2 regions of the Kitasatospora sp. NPDC059803 genome follow, and region 1 is predicted to be linked to the other one. Evidence: riboswitches for the same ligand, from Rfam matches in the RefSeq annotation. Region 1 holds a riboswitch; the other holds the start of a gene.
The links. Region 1 has a riboswitch for cobalamin ahead of ACFV6I_RS04745 (CoA-acylating methylmalonate-semialdehyde dehydrogenase). Riboswitches for the same ligand answer to the same signal wherever they lie in the genome.

Region 1 (6,949 bases):
GACCTGACGATCCTCCTGCCCTCCGTCCTCGCCATCATGCTCATCGCCCTGGCCTGGCCCGCCGGGGGACGCCTGGCCGTCGCAGCCGCCGCCACCCTCCTGGGCATTCCCTACGCCGTGCGCATCGTCGCCGCGGCAGCCGCCCCCATCGCCGCCACCGGCTACGTCGAGGCCGCGGCCGTCGGCGGCGAACGCCTGTGGCACCTGACGGTCCGCGAGGTGCTGCCCAACCTGCGCTCCACCCTCCTCGCCCTGTTCGGCCTGCGCTTCGTCGAAGGCGTCTACATCGTCTCGGTCGCCGCCTTCCTCCAGCTCGGCCCCCAACCCCCGGAAGCCGACTGGGCGTTGATGATCCGCGAGAACGCCGCCGGGATCACCCTCAACCCCTGGGCGGTCGGCGCGCCGTGCCTGGCCATCGGGCTGCTCGCCATCAGCGTCAACCTCGCCGCCGAAGCCCTCGCCCCCGCCCGGCCGACCCCGGAGACCCCGCTGTGAGCACCGCCGCCCCCGCCGCCCGCGCCACTGGCCTGTCCATCGCCCTCGCGGGCACGCCCCTGCTCACCGACGCCACCGTCGCCCTCACCCCGGGCCGGGTCACCGCCATCACCGGCCCCTCCGGCGCCGGCAAGACCACCCTCCTGCGCGCCCTGGTCGGAGCCTTCCCACCAGGCGCCCGCGTCACCACCGGCACCCTCGACGTCCTCGGCCACGACATCCTCGCCCTCCCGCCCGAGGACCTTCGCCGCCTTCGCCGCCACAAGCTCGCCTTCGTCGGCCAGGACCCGGGCTCAGACCTCAACCCGCGCATGCGCGTCGACCGCCTCCTGACCGAGACCGCCGCCGACCGCCGCCGAACCTCCGTACCCGACCTGCTGCGCGCCGTCCGCCTGCCGGTCGGCGAGCGCCTCGAACACCGCCGCCCCGCAGGCCTGTCCGGCGGTCAGCAGCGGCGTGTCGCCCTTGCCCGCGCCCTCGCCCGACGGCCCGAGATCCTCCTCCTCGACGAACCCACCGCCGGCCTCGACCCGGCCCTGCGCGACGACATCGCCGACCTGCTGCGCGAGATCGCCGACTCCGACGGCCTCGCCATCGCCCTCACCAGTCACGACCCGGACTTCGTCGCCCGCTGCGCCGACGACGTGCTGGCCCTGTGGCCCGACCGCCTTGCCGCGGCCCCGGCTGGGGCCCCGGCTGCGGTTGGGGCTGCGGCGGTGGCCGGGGCTGTGGCCGGGGTTGTGCCGGCAACGGCCGTGCAGGCCGCACGCGTTCGTACCAGGGCCGCCTCCGGAATGCCGCCCGTCGTGGAGGTGAAGGCGCTCAGCGCCGGCATCGGCACGGTCCGCACCCGCCACCGCGTCTTCGCCGCCGTCGACCTCGCCCTGATGCCCGGCACGCTGACCGGGATCACCGGCCCGTCCGGATGCGGCAAGAGCACGCTGCTGCGCACCCTGGCCGGCCTTCACCGGCCCGAGTCCGGCAGCGTCATCCTCCACGGCGAACACCTGGCCCCGTCCTACCGGCGCCGCAGCCGCGACCAGCGCCGCCGCATCCAGCTCGTCCCCCAGAACCCCCTCGGCGCCCTCAACCCGGCCCACACCGTCGGTGCCACCCTCACCCGGCCGCTGAAGCTGCACTTCGGCCTTCCCGCCGCCCGGTGCGAGGAGCGCGTCGCCGAACTGCTCACCGCCGTCGGCCTGCCCCCGCACTACGCGACCCGCCACCCCCACGAACTCTCCGGCGGCCAACGCCAGCGCGTCTCCCTCGCCCGCGCCCTGGCCGCCGAACCCGACGTCCTGCTCTGCGACGAGGTCACCTCCGCCCTCGACACCGACACCGCCGCCGCGCTCATGGACCTTCTCGACGACCTGCGCACCAGCCGGGGCCTGGCGGTGGTCCTCGTCAGCCATGACCTCCCCCTCGTCACCGGCCACGCCGACCACGTCCTGCCCCTCGCGGGCCCCCACCCCGCACCGCTCACCGCGCAGCAGCCCGCCGGCGTCCGCTGACTCCTACTCGGAGATCCACCGTCGGCGCTGTCCGCCGGTGAGCACCCAGCCGGGGCCCGAGGGCGAGGGTGTGCGGCGTCCCGCGCCGCGGGCGGCCGCCGTGCACACCCGCCGCAGCAGGGAGTTGAGTTCGGCGCGCTGGCCCTTCGTCAACGAGGCGAGCAGGTCGCCTTGTACGGCGGATGCGTCGTCGTGCAGCACGTCCAGCGCTGCCTGCCCGGCCGGGGTGATCGTCAGCACCTCCTGCCGCCCGCCGATCTGGACGACCATGGAGTGCACCAGGCCTGCCGACAGGAGGTCGTCCAGTGCCTGGGCGGAGTCGGCCCCGGTTGCGGCGGTTGCGGTTGCGGCGGCGTGCTCGATGAGGTCGCGGCGCCCGTGCGGCCCCAGCTGGGCGAGTGCGGACAGCAGCGCCTGATGGGCCGGGCCCATTCCCCTCGCGTCGAGCCGGTCGGCCAGCAGCCGGTCGACCGCCCTGCCGGCCGTCGACAGGAGGTAGACGGTCTGTTCGAAGGGGCTCGTCGAGCCCGTCCTCCCGTCGTACACACCAGGTCCCATCGTCCGGTGGCCGCCGTGTTCTCGGACCGGGGCCATGGTGGCGGCACCCGCGCGGGGATGCCGAGCCCGGAGGCCGGAGTGAACGCGGCCTCTGATCGCCGGCGGGCGGGCGGCTGCGCCAAGACCCGCACGGGTAAGCCGAGCCTCACCATACCCGGACCCGCACGGTTGGTCTACATCGATGTCGTCAGACCGTGCCGTGAGCCCTCAGGGTCCGGGCCGCGTACTCGACGTACTCGTGCAGCCCGTAGGCCAAGGCCGCGCTGAGCAGGGCCGCGACCGTGACGGCGGCGACCAGGGCGACGGCGGCGTGCGCCCTGCGGCCGGTCGGGCGGGCGGGTGCGGGGCCCAGGAGGGCCTGGACACGCTGGGGCACGGGGCCGGTGCTCACGGACAGCAGGGGCCCGGCGGTTCGGCGGGCGGACGGCGATCCGGCCAGGGCCGCCCGGGCGATGGCGGTCGCGGCGGTGCGCCGGTCGGCGACCGCGGCGGCGGCCTGCTCGTCGGCCCAGCGTTCCAGGTGGTAGTCGAGGTCGGCCCGCAGCCGGGCCAACGCCGGGTGTACGGCGGCGGCGAGGTCGACGGCGGCGGACAGCAGGTGGTGGCGCCCGCGCAGGTGGGCGCGCTCGTGGGCGAGGAGCACCGCGCGCTCCGCCGGGCCCAGCGCGCTCAGCATGCCGGCCGAGACGACGACACGGCCGGGGCGCCCCCGGTGGCCGGGCAGGGCGAAGGCCTCGGCGTCCTTGCCCGCGACCACGAGCAGGTCGCCGTCGCCCGTCGCATCAGCGGTCAGGCCCCAGGCACGGGCGAGGAGCACGCGGTGCCCGCGCCACCGCAGCGTCAGCCGTACGGCCTGGACGGCCAGCGCGGCCCCGGCAGCGCAGGACACCGGCACCACGGCCGGCCACCGGGCGACGACGCCGGACAGCGGCAGGTGCTCCAGGCCTGCCAGGAACGGGACGTGGAACAGCCCGGCGAGTGCCGCGACGGTGCCGCCCGCCAGCAGGACGGCCGCGCCCGTGAGCGCGAGCGAGGCCTCGCGCGGAGGGAGCAGCAGGGCCAGGCGGCGTGCGGCGGGCGCCGCGGCCCAGGGGAGCAGCAGGGCCAGGGCGACGACCGTCAGGATCAGGCCCATGCGTCGTCCTCGGGCCCGGGCCTGCCGGAGTCCGCCGCGGTCGCGGCCCTGGCCCCGGTCTGGGCCCCGGCCTCGGCCTCGGTCTGGGCATCGAGGAGCAGGCGGCGCAGCACGTCCTCGTCGTCCTCGGACAGGGAGGAGACGAACCGCTTCAGCACGAGGTCCCGCTGGGGTTCCTTCTCCAACTCCCGGCGCATGCGCCCGGCCGCCAGTCCGGCGGCGTCCTCCACCGGGGCGTAGGCGAAGGACCGCGCGGGTCGGCTGCGGACCAGGGTCCCCTTCTCGTGCAGGCGCGTGAGGATCGTCGTCACGGTGGTGCGGGCCAGCCCGTGGTCCAGCGCCTCCTTGACCTGCTGGGCGGTCAGCGGCTCGCCGGCCGCCCACAACACCGCCAGCACGTCCGCGACCAGTTCCCCGTGCGGACGCCTGGCGTCCCGACCGACCCTCACATCGTTCTCCCTGTCCCGACACTCCCGGCAGGCACACCTCCGGCAGGCGCACCTCCGGCGCCGACAGCGGTCGGCGGCCGAGGCCTGCCCGCGCCGGTATGGCGAAGATGGGCCCGGCCTGTGTTGCTTAGGTGTGCCTCAGCTAACTTTACGGGCTCGTGGCCCCGCGCTGCCGGGCGCCTGATTTGCGGACACCGTCCGGTCACGTGCCGCTCGGCGCGGTGGAAAGCCGATGGCGCAACGCGCGTGCGGGCCTCTGGACTTACTAGGACGTCCAACTATATGGTCGACGGCAGGTCCGCGGTGTCAGGGAAGCCGGTGTGAGTCCGGCACGGTCCCGCCACTGTGACCGGGGAGTTCGTCCTCGCAGACGAAGGCCACTGGCAGCCAGCCGGGAAGGCCTGGGGGCGTGCGGTGATCCGGGAGTCAGGATACCGGCCGCGGGTGATCCGTGTTTTCCACGAGGATGGAGACGACACGCATGACTCCGAGCTGCTCCCGCTCCACTGCCGCTCCTGGTCGTCCCGTGCCCACGGCCGCCGGGGCCCCGACACCCTGACGTTCCGTTCCGCCGCCGCACGCCCGTGTCGCGGGGCGCACCACCGTGCGCCCGCCGACCGGCGGCGGCCTCCGATCCTCCTCCTCTCCCCACCCCTGTCGAGAGAAGGAACCCGATGGTCCGAGAACTGACCCACTTCGTCGCCGGCAAGCCCACCGCCGGCACCTCCGGTCGCTTCGGCGACGTGTACGACCCCAACATCGGCCGGGTGCAGGCCCGGGTGCCGCTGGCGAGCCGGGCCGAGGTCGAGGCGGTGATCGCCGACGCCGCGCAGGCCCAGCCCGCATGGGCCGCGTGGAACCCGCAGCGGCGGGCCCGCGTCCTGCTGCGCTTCCTCCAACTCGTCGAGCAGGAGAAGGAGGAACTGGCCCGGCTGCTGTCCGCCGAGCACGGCAAGACCGTGGCCGACGCCCACGGGGACATCCAACGCGGCCTGGAGGTCGTGGAGTTCGCCGCCGGCATCCCGCACCTGCTGAAGGGCGAGTTCAGCGACAACGCGGGCACCGGCATCGACGTGTACTCGATGCGCCAGCCGCTCGGCGTGGTCGCGGGCATCACGCCGTTCAACTTCCCCGCGATGATCCCGCTCTGGAAGGCCGCACCCGCCATCGCCTGCGGCAACGCCTTCGTCCTCAAGCCCTCGGAGCGCGACCCCTCGGTGCCGCTGCGCCTGGCCGAGCTGTTCCTGGAGGCCGGGCTGCCGCCGGGCGTGCTGAACGTGGTCAACGGCGGCAAGGAGGCCGTCGACACCCTGCTGGAGGACCCGCGGGTGCAGGCGGTCGGGTTCGTCGGCTCCACACCGATCGCCCAGTACGTGTACGCCACCGCCGCCGCGCACGGGAAGCGGGCGCAGTGCTTCGGCGGCGCCAAGAACCACCTGGTCGTGATGCCGGACGCCGACCTCGACCAGGCCGCGGACGCGCTGATCGGCGCCGGCTACGGCTCGGCCGGCGAGCGCTGCATGGCGATCTCGGTGGCCGTCCCGGTGGGGGAGGAGACGGCCGACGCCCTGGTGGCCAAACTGGTCGAGCGGATCGCCGCGTTGAAGGTCGGGCGCTCGGACGACCCGGCGGCGGACTTCGGCCCGCTGGTCGGCGCCGACGCGCTGGAGCGGGTCCGCGGCTACCTGGACCTCGGGGTCGAGGAGGGCGCCGAACTCGTCGTCGACGGGCGGGACTTCCGGCTGGAGGGGCACGAGGACGGCTACTTCCTCGGCGCCTCGCTGTTCGACCGCGTCACGCCCGACATGCGGATCTACCGGGAGGAGATCTTCGGCCCCGTCCTGACCGTGCTCCGCGCCGCCGACTACGAGGAGGCGCTGCGCCTGCCCGGCGAGCACGAGTTCGGCAACGGCGTGGCCGTCTACACCCGGGACGGCGACACGGCGCGGGACTTCGCCCGCCGGGTGAACACCGGCATGGTCGGCGTCAACGTGCCGATCCCCGTGCCGGTCGCGTACCACACCTTCGGCGGCTGGAAGCGCTCCGGGTTCGGCGACCTCAACCAGCACGGGCCGGACTCGATCCGCTTCTACACCCGCACCCGGACCGTCACCTCGCGCTGGCCCTCCGGGGTCAAGGAGGGCGCGAGCTTCACCATCCCGACGATGGGCTGAGGGCGCCGTGCACGACCTCACAGAGGACCAGCTCGCCATCGCGGCGACCACCCGGGCCTTCGCCCGCGAACACCTGGCGCCGAACGCGGTCGCGTGGGACCAGGCCAAGCACTTCCCGGTGGACGTGCTGCGCAAGGCGGCGGACGTCGGCCTGGCCGGTGTCTACGTCCGCGAGGAGTCCGGCGGCTCCGGGCTCACCCGCGCCGACGGCGTGCTGGTGTTCGAGGCGCTGGCCACCGGCTGCCCGTCCATCGCCGCCTACCTGTCCATCCACAACATGGTCGCCTGGATGATCGACCGCTACGGCGACGACGCCCAGCGCACCCGGTGGCTGCCGGGCCTCAGCGCCATGGCGACCCCCGCCAGCTACTGCCTCACCGAGCCCGGCGCGGGCTCGGACGCGGCGGCACTGACCACCCGAGCCCGCCGGGACGGGGCGCACTGGGTCCTCGACGGCGTCAAGCAGTTCATCTCGGGCGCGGGCGTCTCCCGGGTCTACCTGGTGATGGCCCGCACCGGCGGACCGGGGGCCGGCGGGGTGTCCGCGTTCGTCGTCGAACGCGACGGAGCCGGCGGGGGGGGGGGGGCCCCCGGTGGGGATCTTGTGTGGGGACACCCCCCCCCCCC
Region 2 (6,949 bases), on a different contig from region 1:
CGTCCCGGCGTCAGCCCCTCGGCTTCGCCGCCACAGGATGCCACACGGCACAACGGACACGGTATTCCGGCCGTTCAACGGAATTCAGTGGTGTAGCACACCTCGCGGCGACCGGCTCGGCGGACGCACGGGGCGGCTCAACGGACGTGCAGGCCGCCCCAGTCGACGTTCGCGCCGAACGGGCCTGCGCCGCCGGTGAGCGCCAGCGGGCTGTGGTAGGTGGCGTTGACGTCCGCGCCGGAGTTGCGCGGCTGGTCCGGCGTCAGGTTGTCCGAGGTGAGCGACTGCCCCCAGACCGTCCAGATCGTCCAGGGCGTGCGCCGCAGCGTGTCCGGCTGGCGGGAGTTGACCGGGACGGCGAAGGACTCGGCCAGGATCCGCGGCTTGCCGTAGGCCGCGAGCCCGTCGTAGTACCGCTTGGTCCACACCTCGCCGGTGCCGATCGGGTGCGCGGGGCTGCCGCTGTAGTCGTCCACCCCGACCACGTCGACGTACTGGGAGCCCGGGTAGTAGTCCCACGGGTCCGCGCCGGGGGCTCCGTCCCAGGACACCGGCGTCCAGACGAACAGCAGGTTGTGCAGGCCCCTGGTCTCCACCAGGTAGCGGTAGGTGATCCGCCACAGCGCCTGGTAGTCGGCCGGCTTCTGGCCCGACCACCAGAACCTGCGGGCGCAGTCCTGCACGTTCATCTCGTGGTACGGGCGCAGCAGCACCGGCACGTCGTGGGCGGCCAGGTACTCCAGGTGGTCGGCCAGGTAGGACAGGTCGGTCATCAGCGCGCGGTACTCGGGGGTGTCGTGCGCACTGTCGACGACCCGGCCGAACCAGCCCTTGTCCTTGGCGGCCGGGGAGTTCGAACAGAGCACCTGCTCGAAGGACTTGACGTCCGAACCGGGGTAGGGCTGGTGGAAGGACATGCCGACGATCCCGGCCGGCCCCCCGCCGTTGTCGGGCAGTTCGGTGGTGGTGCCGTCGCAGTTGTGCTGGACGCCGGCCGTGCCGTAGCTGCCGTCGTCGGCGCGCGGGTGGCCGGACCAGACGGCGGAGAGCAGGTCGACGGCGTCGTCGGTGTACTGCCAGCCGGCCCGGCAGGTGGGCCACCGGCCGGCCGAGTAGGAGCGCGGGTCGCCGACGCCCCAGCCGGTCTGGCCGTAGCCGGGGCCGAGGTCGGTCTCAACGAAGCCGGGCAGCTTGCCGGTGAGGTCGGCGGCCTTCTTGTAGTAGTAGCCGACCTGCTTGGTGCCGCGGTAGTCGCCGTACTCGGGGTTGTTGCGCTCGTTGTGCGCCTCGACGTGCTGGCCGATCACCGTCCCGCCGCTCTGCCCGGTGCGGGCCTGCCCCTCCAGGTCGGCGAGCAGCTGCTGGACGGCCCGGGCGTTCGGCGAGGCCTGCGGGTCCCGGGCGAGCAGGTCCCGGCCGACCTCCGGCGGCAGGGTGCGGCCGGAGAAACCGACCGCCACCGGGACGCGGGCGGGCTGTTCGCCGTCGGCCCGGCCGTCACGCTGCAACAGCGCCACGGCGCCCGCGGCCACCACGACCCCGGCCGCGGCCAGGACGGCGGGCTTGCCGCGCAGGGCTCTGGGCAGGGCCACGGACCGCTCCTCCGGTTGCTCGCCGGCACCGGCCCAGGCGGACACAACCGGAACACTCGTGCGAATGACTGCCCCGAGAGCCTGCCACACTCCCCCGGCCCCGGCGAGCGAACCCGCCGGGGCCGGAGTGTCACGGCGGATCAGCCGGCCGCGGCGGCCCCCGGCGCACCCGGCGCGGCCGCGGACGCGGCCTTGGCGCGCTGGAGCAGCTGGCCCTTCACGTGCTCGCCGAAGCCGGCGGCCGCCGCGGTGGCGGCGGCGTCAGCGGTGTCGCCGCCCTTCGCCGAGCCCTCGACCGTGAAGTAGGCGTACCGGCCCAGGGTGTTGTGCGTGTTGGTGCAGCCCGGCGTGGCGCAGAAGGCCGGCGCGCCCGGCGCGACGGCGCCCTTGAGGTGGCCGGTGTAACTCTTCATCGAGGTCTCGGCCTGGATCTTGTGGTCGAAGACCGCGACGCCGACGGTCACCGCGCTGTCGCCGGAGACGTAGGTCGCCCGGAGCACCTTCTGGCAGCCCTGGTCACCGAGGACCTTGCCGAGCCCGCCGGTCGTCGAGTTCCCGTCCCAGCAGGGCGAGTCCAGCGAGACGAAGGTCCGGTTCCAGGTGGCGCCGTTGACCGTCACCTGGAGTGCGGAGAACAGCGCCCCCGCGTCCTGTGGTGCCGGGTCGGTGGCGGCCTCCCAGATCGGCTTCGACGGGTCGTCCGGCGCGCCGCCCGGGGTGCCGGCGGCACTTGGCGCGGCGCTCTGGGCGGCACTCGGTGCGGCACTCGGCGCGGCGGAGGACGGCCGGTTGGAGGCCGAGGCGGTCGGCCCGGTGGGCGGCTTGTCGCCGTCGCCCTTCGTCAGCAGCACCGTCCCGCCCGCGACCAGGCCGCCGACCAGGACGACCGCGACCGCCACGCCGAGGGCCCGCAACCGGCGGCGGCGCTTGTCGTCCGCCGCGTTGCGGTCCGCCAGCGCCTGCCAGTTCGGCTCGGCGCGCTGCGGCGCCTGGGGCTGCGGGTACGGCTGCGGGTGCGCCTGCGGGTGCCCTTGGGGATGCGGCTGGGGGTTCGGCTGCCACTGCGGCGGCAGCTGCTGCCCCGGTTGGCCCGGCTGCGGCAGCGGAGGCTGCCCCGGCGGACCGGGCTGCGCCACCGGCTGCGCGGGCGGCACCGGAGGTCCGTACGAGGCCGGCGGCGGCCCGAAGCCCCCGCTCGGCGGCAACACCGGACCGGGCACCACCGGCGGCTGCTGACCGTGCGCGTCCCCCGGCCCGGTGGGAGGCGTTCCCTGCGGACCCTGCCCGGGTGCGCCAGTTCCGTCGCTCACGCGCCCCCTCGCTTCGCTCGATGATCGCTTCGCGAAACGCGCCCCTCGGCGCTTCGCTCGCTCATGCGCCCAGATCGTAGGGCATGCCCCCGCCAGCCGGTCCGCCCGGTGACCGTTCCGTATCGAAACCAGGACGCCGGAGCCCGGAACCAGGGCCCCGGGAGCCCGGATCCGAGGCGCCCCAAGGCCACGACCCGCCCCCTCCCAGCACCCCCGGTTATCGCGCCGACACACCGCGCCGTACTACATGTGGGGTCGCATCAGAGAGACACCACAAGATGTATGCTCAATCCTGCTGTCGATGCAGGGGAACCCGGTGCGAATCCGGGACTGCCCCGCAGCGGTGAGCGGGCGGCTCCAGCAGCCGCACCGCGAGTCCGAGTACCTGCCGACGGTGTGCGCACGGGCCCTCCCGCAGAGGCCGCGCCAGCACGAGAACTACCTTCCGGGCCTCGCGGGCGGGCCGGGGACGCCACTGTCGCGCGACGCTTTCTGCGTACGTGCCGTGCTCCCCTGCCCCGAACGGCCCGGTACCCCCCGATCACCGCCGCCGATCGCCGCCAGGAGAGAGCGCCTTGACCACCGCTGCCTCAGCCACCCTGCCCGCCCAGGGCACCGGCCCCGCCCCCACCGACCCGACGGTCTCCGACCCCGGCGGCGCGCTTCTTCGGCTGCTCACCGACCGCAGCGTCGATCTCCCCCAGGTGGACCCCGGCCATGTCGCCGCCGCCGCGCTGCGCGGCCGCCACGCCGGCTCGGACTTCGCCGAGCTGCGCGGGCTGGCCGTGGACGCCGCCGCGTCGATGATCGCCGAGGACCCCCAGTACTCGAAGCTGGCCGCCCGGCTGCTCGCCCTGGAGATCGTCGACGAGGCGAACAGCCAGGGCTCGCGCTCCTTCGCCGCCTCGATCGCCGTCGGCCACGACGAGGGCCTGATCGGTGACACCACCGCCGCCTTCGTCGCCAAGCACGCCGCCGCCCTGGACGCGCTGATCGACGCGCACGGCGACGACCGCTTCGAGTACTTCGGCCTGCGCACCGTGCAGTCCCGCTACCTGCTGCGCCACCCGATCACCCGCAAGGTCATCGAGACCCCGCAGCACTTCCTGCTCCGCGTCGCCTGCGGCCTGGCGGTCGGCGACAGCGAGCAGTCCGTGCGCGAGGTCGCCGAGCTGTACGGCCTGATGAGCCGGCTGGAGTACCTGACCTCCTCGCCGACCCTGTTCAACTCCGGCACCCGGCACCCGCAGATGTCGAGCTGCTACCTGCTCGACTCCCCGCTGGACAACCTGGACTCGATCTACAACCGCTACGCGCAGATCGCCCGGCTGTCCAAGCACGCCGGCGGCATCGGCCTGTCCTACTCGCGCATCCGCTCGCGCGGCAGCCTGATCCGCGGCACCAACGGCAAGTCCAACGGCATCGTCCCGTTCCTGCGCACCCTCGACTCCTCGGTCGCCGCCGTCAACCAGGGCGGCCGCCGCAAGGGCGCGGCCTGCGTCTACCTGGAGACCTGGCACGCCGACATCGAGGAGTTCCTGGAGCTCCGCGACAACACCGGCGAGGAGGCGCGGCGCACCCACAACCTCAACCTGGCGCACTGGATCCCGGACGAGTTCATGCGCCGGGTCAACGCCAACGAGGACTGGTCGCTGTTCTCCCCCGCCGACGTGCCCGAGCTCGTCGACCTGTGGGGCTCCGACTTCGACGAGGCCTACCGCAAGGCCGAGCTGGCCGGCAAGGCCGTGCGCACCATCCCCGCGCAGACCCTGTACGCCCGGATGATGCGCACCCTGGCGCAGACCGGCAACGGCTGGATGACCTTCAAGGACGCCTCCAACCGCGCCGCCAACCAGACCGCGCTGCCCGGCCGCACGGTGCACTCCTCGAACCTGTGCACCGAGATCCTGGAGGTCACGGACGACTCCGAGACCGCCGTCTGCAACCTCGGCTCGGTCAACCTCGGCGCCCACGTCGCCCCCGGGGCCTCCGTCGACGACCTGCTCGGCGCCATGGACTGGGAGCGCCTCGACGCCACCGTCCGCACCGCCGTGACGTTCCTCGACCGCGTGGTGGACATCAACTTCTACCCGACCACCGAGGCCGGCACCTCCAACTCCCGCTGGCGCCCGGTCGGCCTCGGCGTGATGGGCCTCCAGGACGTCTTCTTCAAGCTGCGGATCGACTTCGACTCCGCCGAGGCCGCGCGGCTCTCCACCCTCATCGCCGAGCGCATCATGCTCACCGCGTACGAGCGCTCCGCCGACCTGGCCGAGCAGCTGGGCCGCCACGAGGCCTACGGCGAGACCCGCGCCGCCCGCGGCGAACTGCACATCGACCACTTCCCGACGGCCGCCCCGCAGTGGGCCGACCGCTGGACCGCGCTGCGCGCCCGCATCGCCGAGACCGGCCTGCGCAACTCGCTGCTGCTGGCCATCGCGCCGACCGCGACCATCGCGTCCATCGCCGGCGTCTACGAGTGCATCGAGCCGCAGGTCTCCAACCTGTTCAAGCGCGAGACGCTGTCCGGCGAGTTCCTCCAGGTCAACCCGTACCTGGTGCGCGAGCTCAAGGAGCTCGGCGTCTGGGACCAGCAGACCCGCGACGCCCTGCGCGAGGCCAACGGCTCCGTCCAGGAGCTGGGCTGGCTGCCCGCCGAGGTCCGCTCGCTCTACCGCACCGCCTGGGAGCTGCCCCAGCGCGCGCTGATCGACCTGGCCGCGGCCCGCATGCCGTACCTCGACCAGAGCCAGTCGCTGAACCTGTTCATGGCGGCGCCGACCATCGGCAAGCTCAGCTCGATGTACGCCTACGCGTGGAAGGTCGGTCTCAAGACCACCTACTACCTGCGCTCGCGCCCGGCGACCCGGATCGCCCAGGCCGCCTCCGGTGCCGCCCGCGCCGCCGCGCCCGCGTCCGCGTCCGCGTCCGCGCCCGTGCCGGTGAACACCCCGACCCTCACCCCGGAGGAGGAGGCCGCGCTGGCCTGCTCCCTGGAGAACCCCGAGTCCTGCGAGGCCTGCCAGTGAGCACCCCCGACCGCGAGAAGATGCTGCTCGACCCCGGCTTCGAGCTGACCCTGCGCCCGATGCGCTACCCGTCGTTCTACGACCGGTACCGGGACGCGATCAAGAACACCTGGACCGTCGAGGAGGTGGACCTGCACTCCGACGTCGCCGACCTGGCCAAGCTCAGCGAGGGCGAGCGCCACCTCATCGGCCGCCTGGTCGCCTTCTTCGCCACCGGGGACTCGATCGTCTCCAACAACGTGGTGCTGAGCCTCTACAAGCACATCAACTCCCCGGAGGCGCGGCTGTACCTGTCGCGCCAGCTGTTCGAGGAGGCCGTGCACGTCCAGTTCTACCTGACGCTGCTCGACACCTACCTGCCCGACCCCGAGGACCGCAACGCGGCCTTCGCCGCGGTGGAGAACATCCCCTCCATCCGCCAGAAGGCGCAGTTCTGCTTCAAGTACATGAACGCCGTCGACCACATCGACTCGCTGCAGACCAAGGAGGACCGCCGCGCGTTCCTCCTGAACCTGATCTGCTTCGCGGCGTGCGTCGAGGGCCTGTTCTTCTACGGCGCGTTCGCGTACGTGTACTGGTTCCGCTCGCGCGGCCTGCTGCACGGCCTGGCCACCGGCACCAACTGGGTGTTCCGCGACGAGTCCATGCACATGGACTTCGCGATGTCGGTCGTCGACACGGTCCGCGAGGAGGAGCCCGACCTCTTCGACGACGAGATGGCCAAGCAGGTCACGGAGATGCTGGAAGAGGCCGTCGAGGCCGAGCTCCAGTTCGCCCAGGACCTGTGCGGCGACGGCCTCGCCGGCATGAACACCGACTCCATGCGCCAGTACCTGGAGGCTGTGGCCGACCAGCGCCTCGCCCGCCTGGGCCTGCCGATCCGCTACGGGTCCACCAACCCGTTCGGCTTCATGGAGCTCCAGAACGTCCAGGAGCTGACCAACTTCTTCGAGCGCCGCGTCTCCGCGTACCAGGTCGCGGGGGGAGGGAGCGTGGGCAGAAACCGAAAACTGATAAA

Region 2: linked by a shared signal. The riboswitch ahead of ACFV6I_RS16700 (ribonucleoside-diphosphate reductase subunit alpha) and the one ahead of ACFV6I_RS04745 (CoA-acylating methylmalonate-semialdehyde dehydrogenase) in region 1 are both predicted to bind cobalamin.

What each region holds. Positions count from the first base shown of each region.
Region 1 is NZ_JBHWIJ010000017.1:19,295-26,243, forward strand. Features, by position in the region: gene ACFV6I_RS04720 (ABC transporter permease) at 1-495, shown strand, start outside; gene ACFV6I_RS04725 (ABC transporter ATP-binding protein) at 492-2,006, shown strand; gene ACFV6I_RS04730 (MarR family winged helix-turn-helix transcriptional regulator) at 2,010-2,552, opposite strand; gene ACFV6I_RS04735 (M48 family metalloprotease) at 2,752-3,699, opposite strand; gene ACFV6I_RS04740 (BlaI/MecI/CopY family transcriptional regulator) at 3,690-4,148, opposite strand; cobalamin riboswitch at 4,415-4,606, shown strand; gene ACFV6I_RS04745 (CoA-acylating methylmalonate-semialdehyde dehydrogenase) at 4,823-6,322, shown strand; partial or broken gene ACFV6I_RS04750 (acyl-CoA dehydrogenase family protein) at 6,330-6,949, shown strand, end outside.
Region 2 is NZ_JBHWIJ010000088.1:19,841-26,789, forward strand. Features, by position in the region: gene ACFV6I_RS16690 (glycoside hydrolase family 26 protein) at 138-1,592, opposite strand; gene ACFV6I_RS16695 (hypothetical protein) at 1,733-2,746, opposite strand; cobalamin riboswitch at 3,168-3,310, shown strand; gene ACFV6I_RS16700 (ribonucleoside-diphosphate reductase subunit alpha) at 3,502-5,931, shown strand; partial or broken gene ACFV6I_RS16705 (ribonucleotide-diphosphate reductase subunit beta) at 5,928-6,949, shown strand, end outside.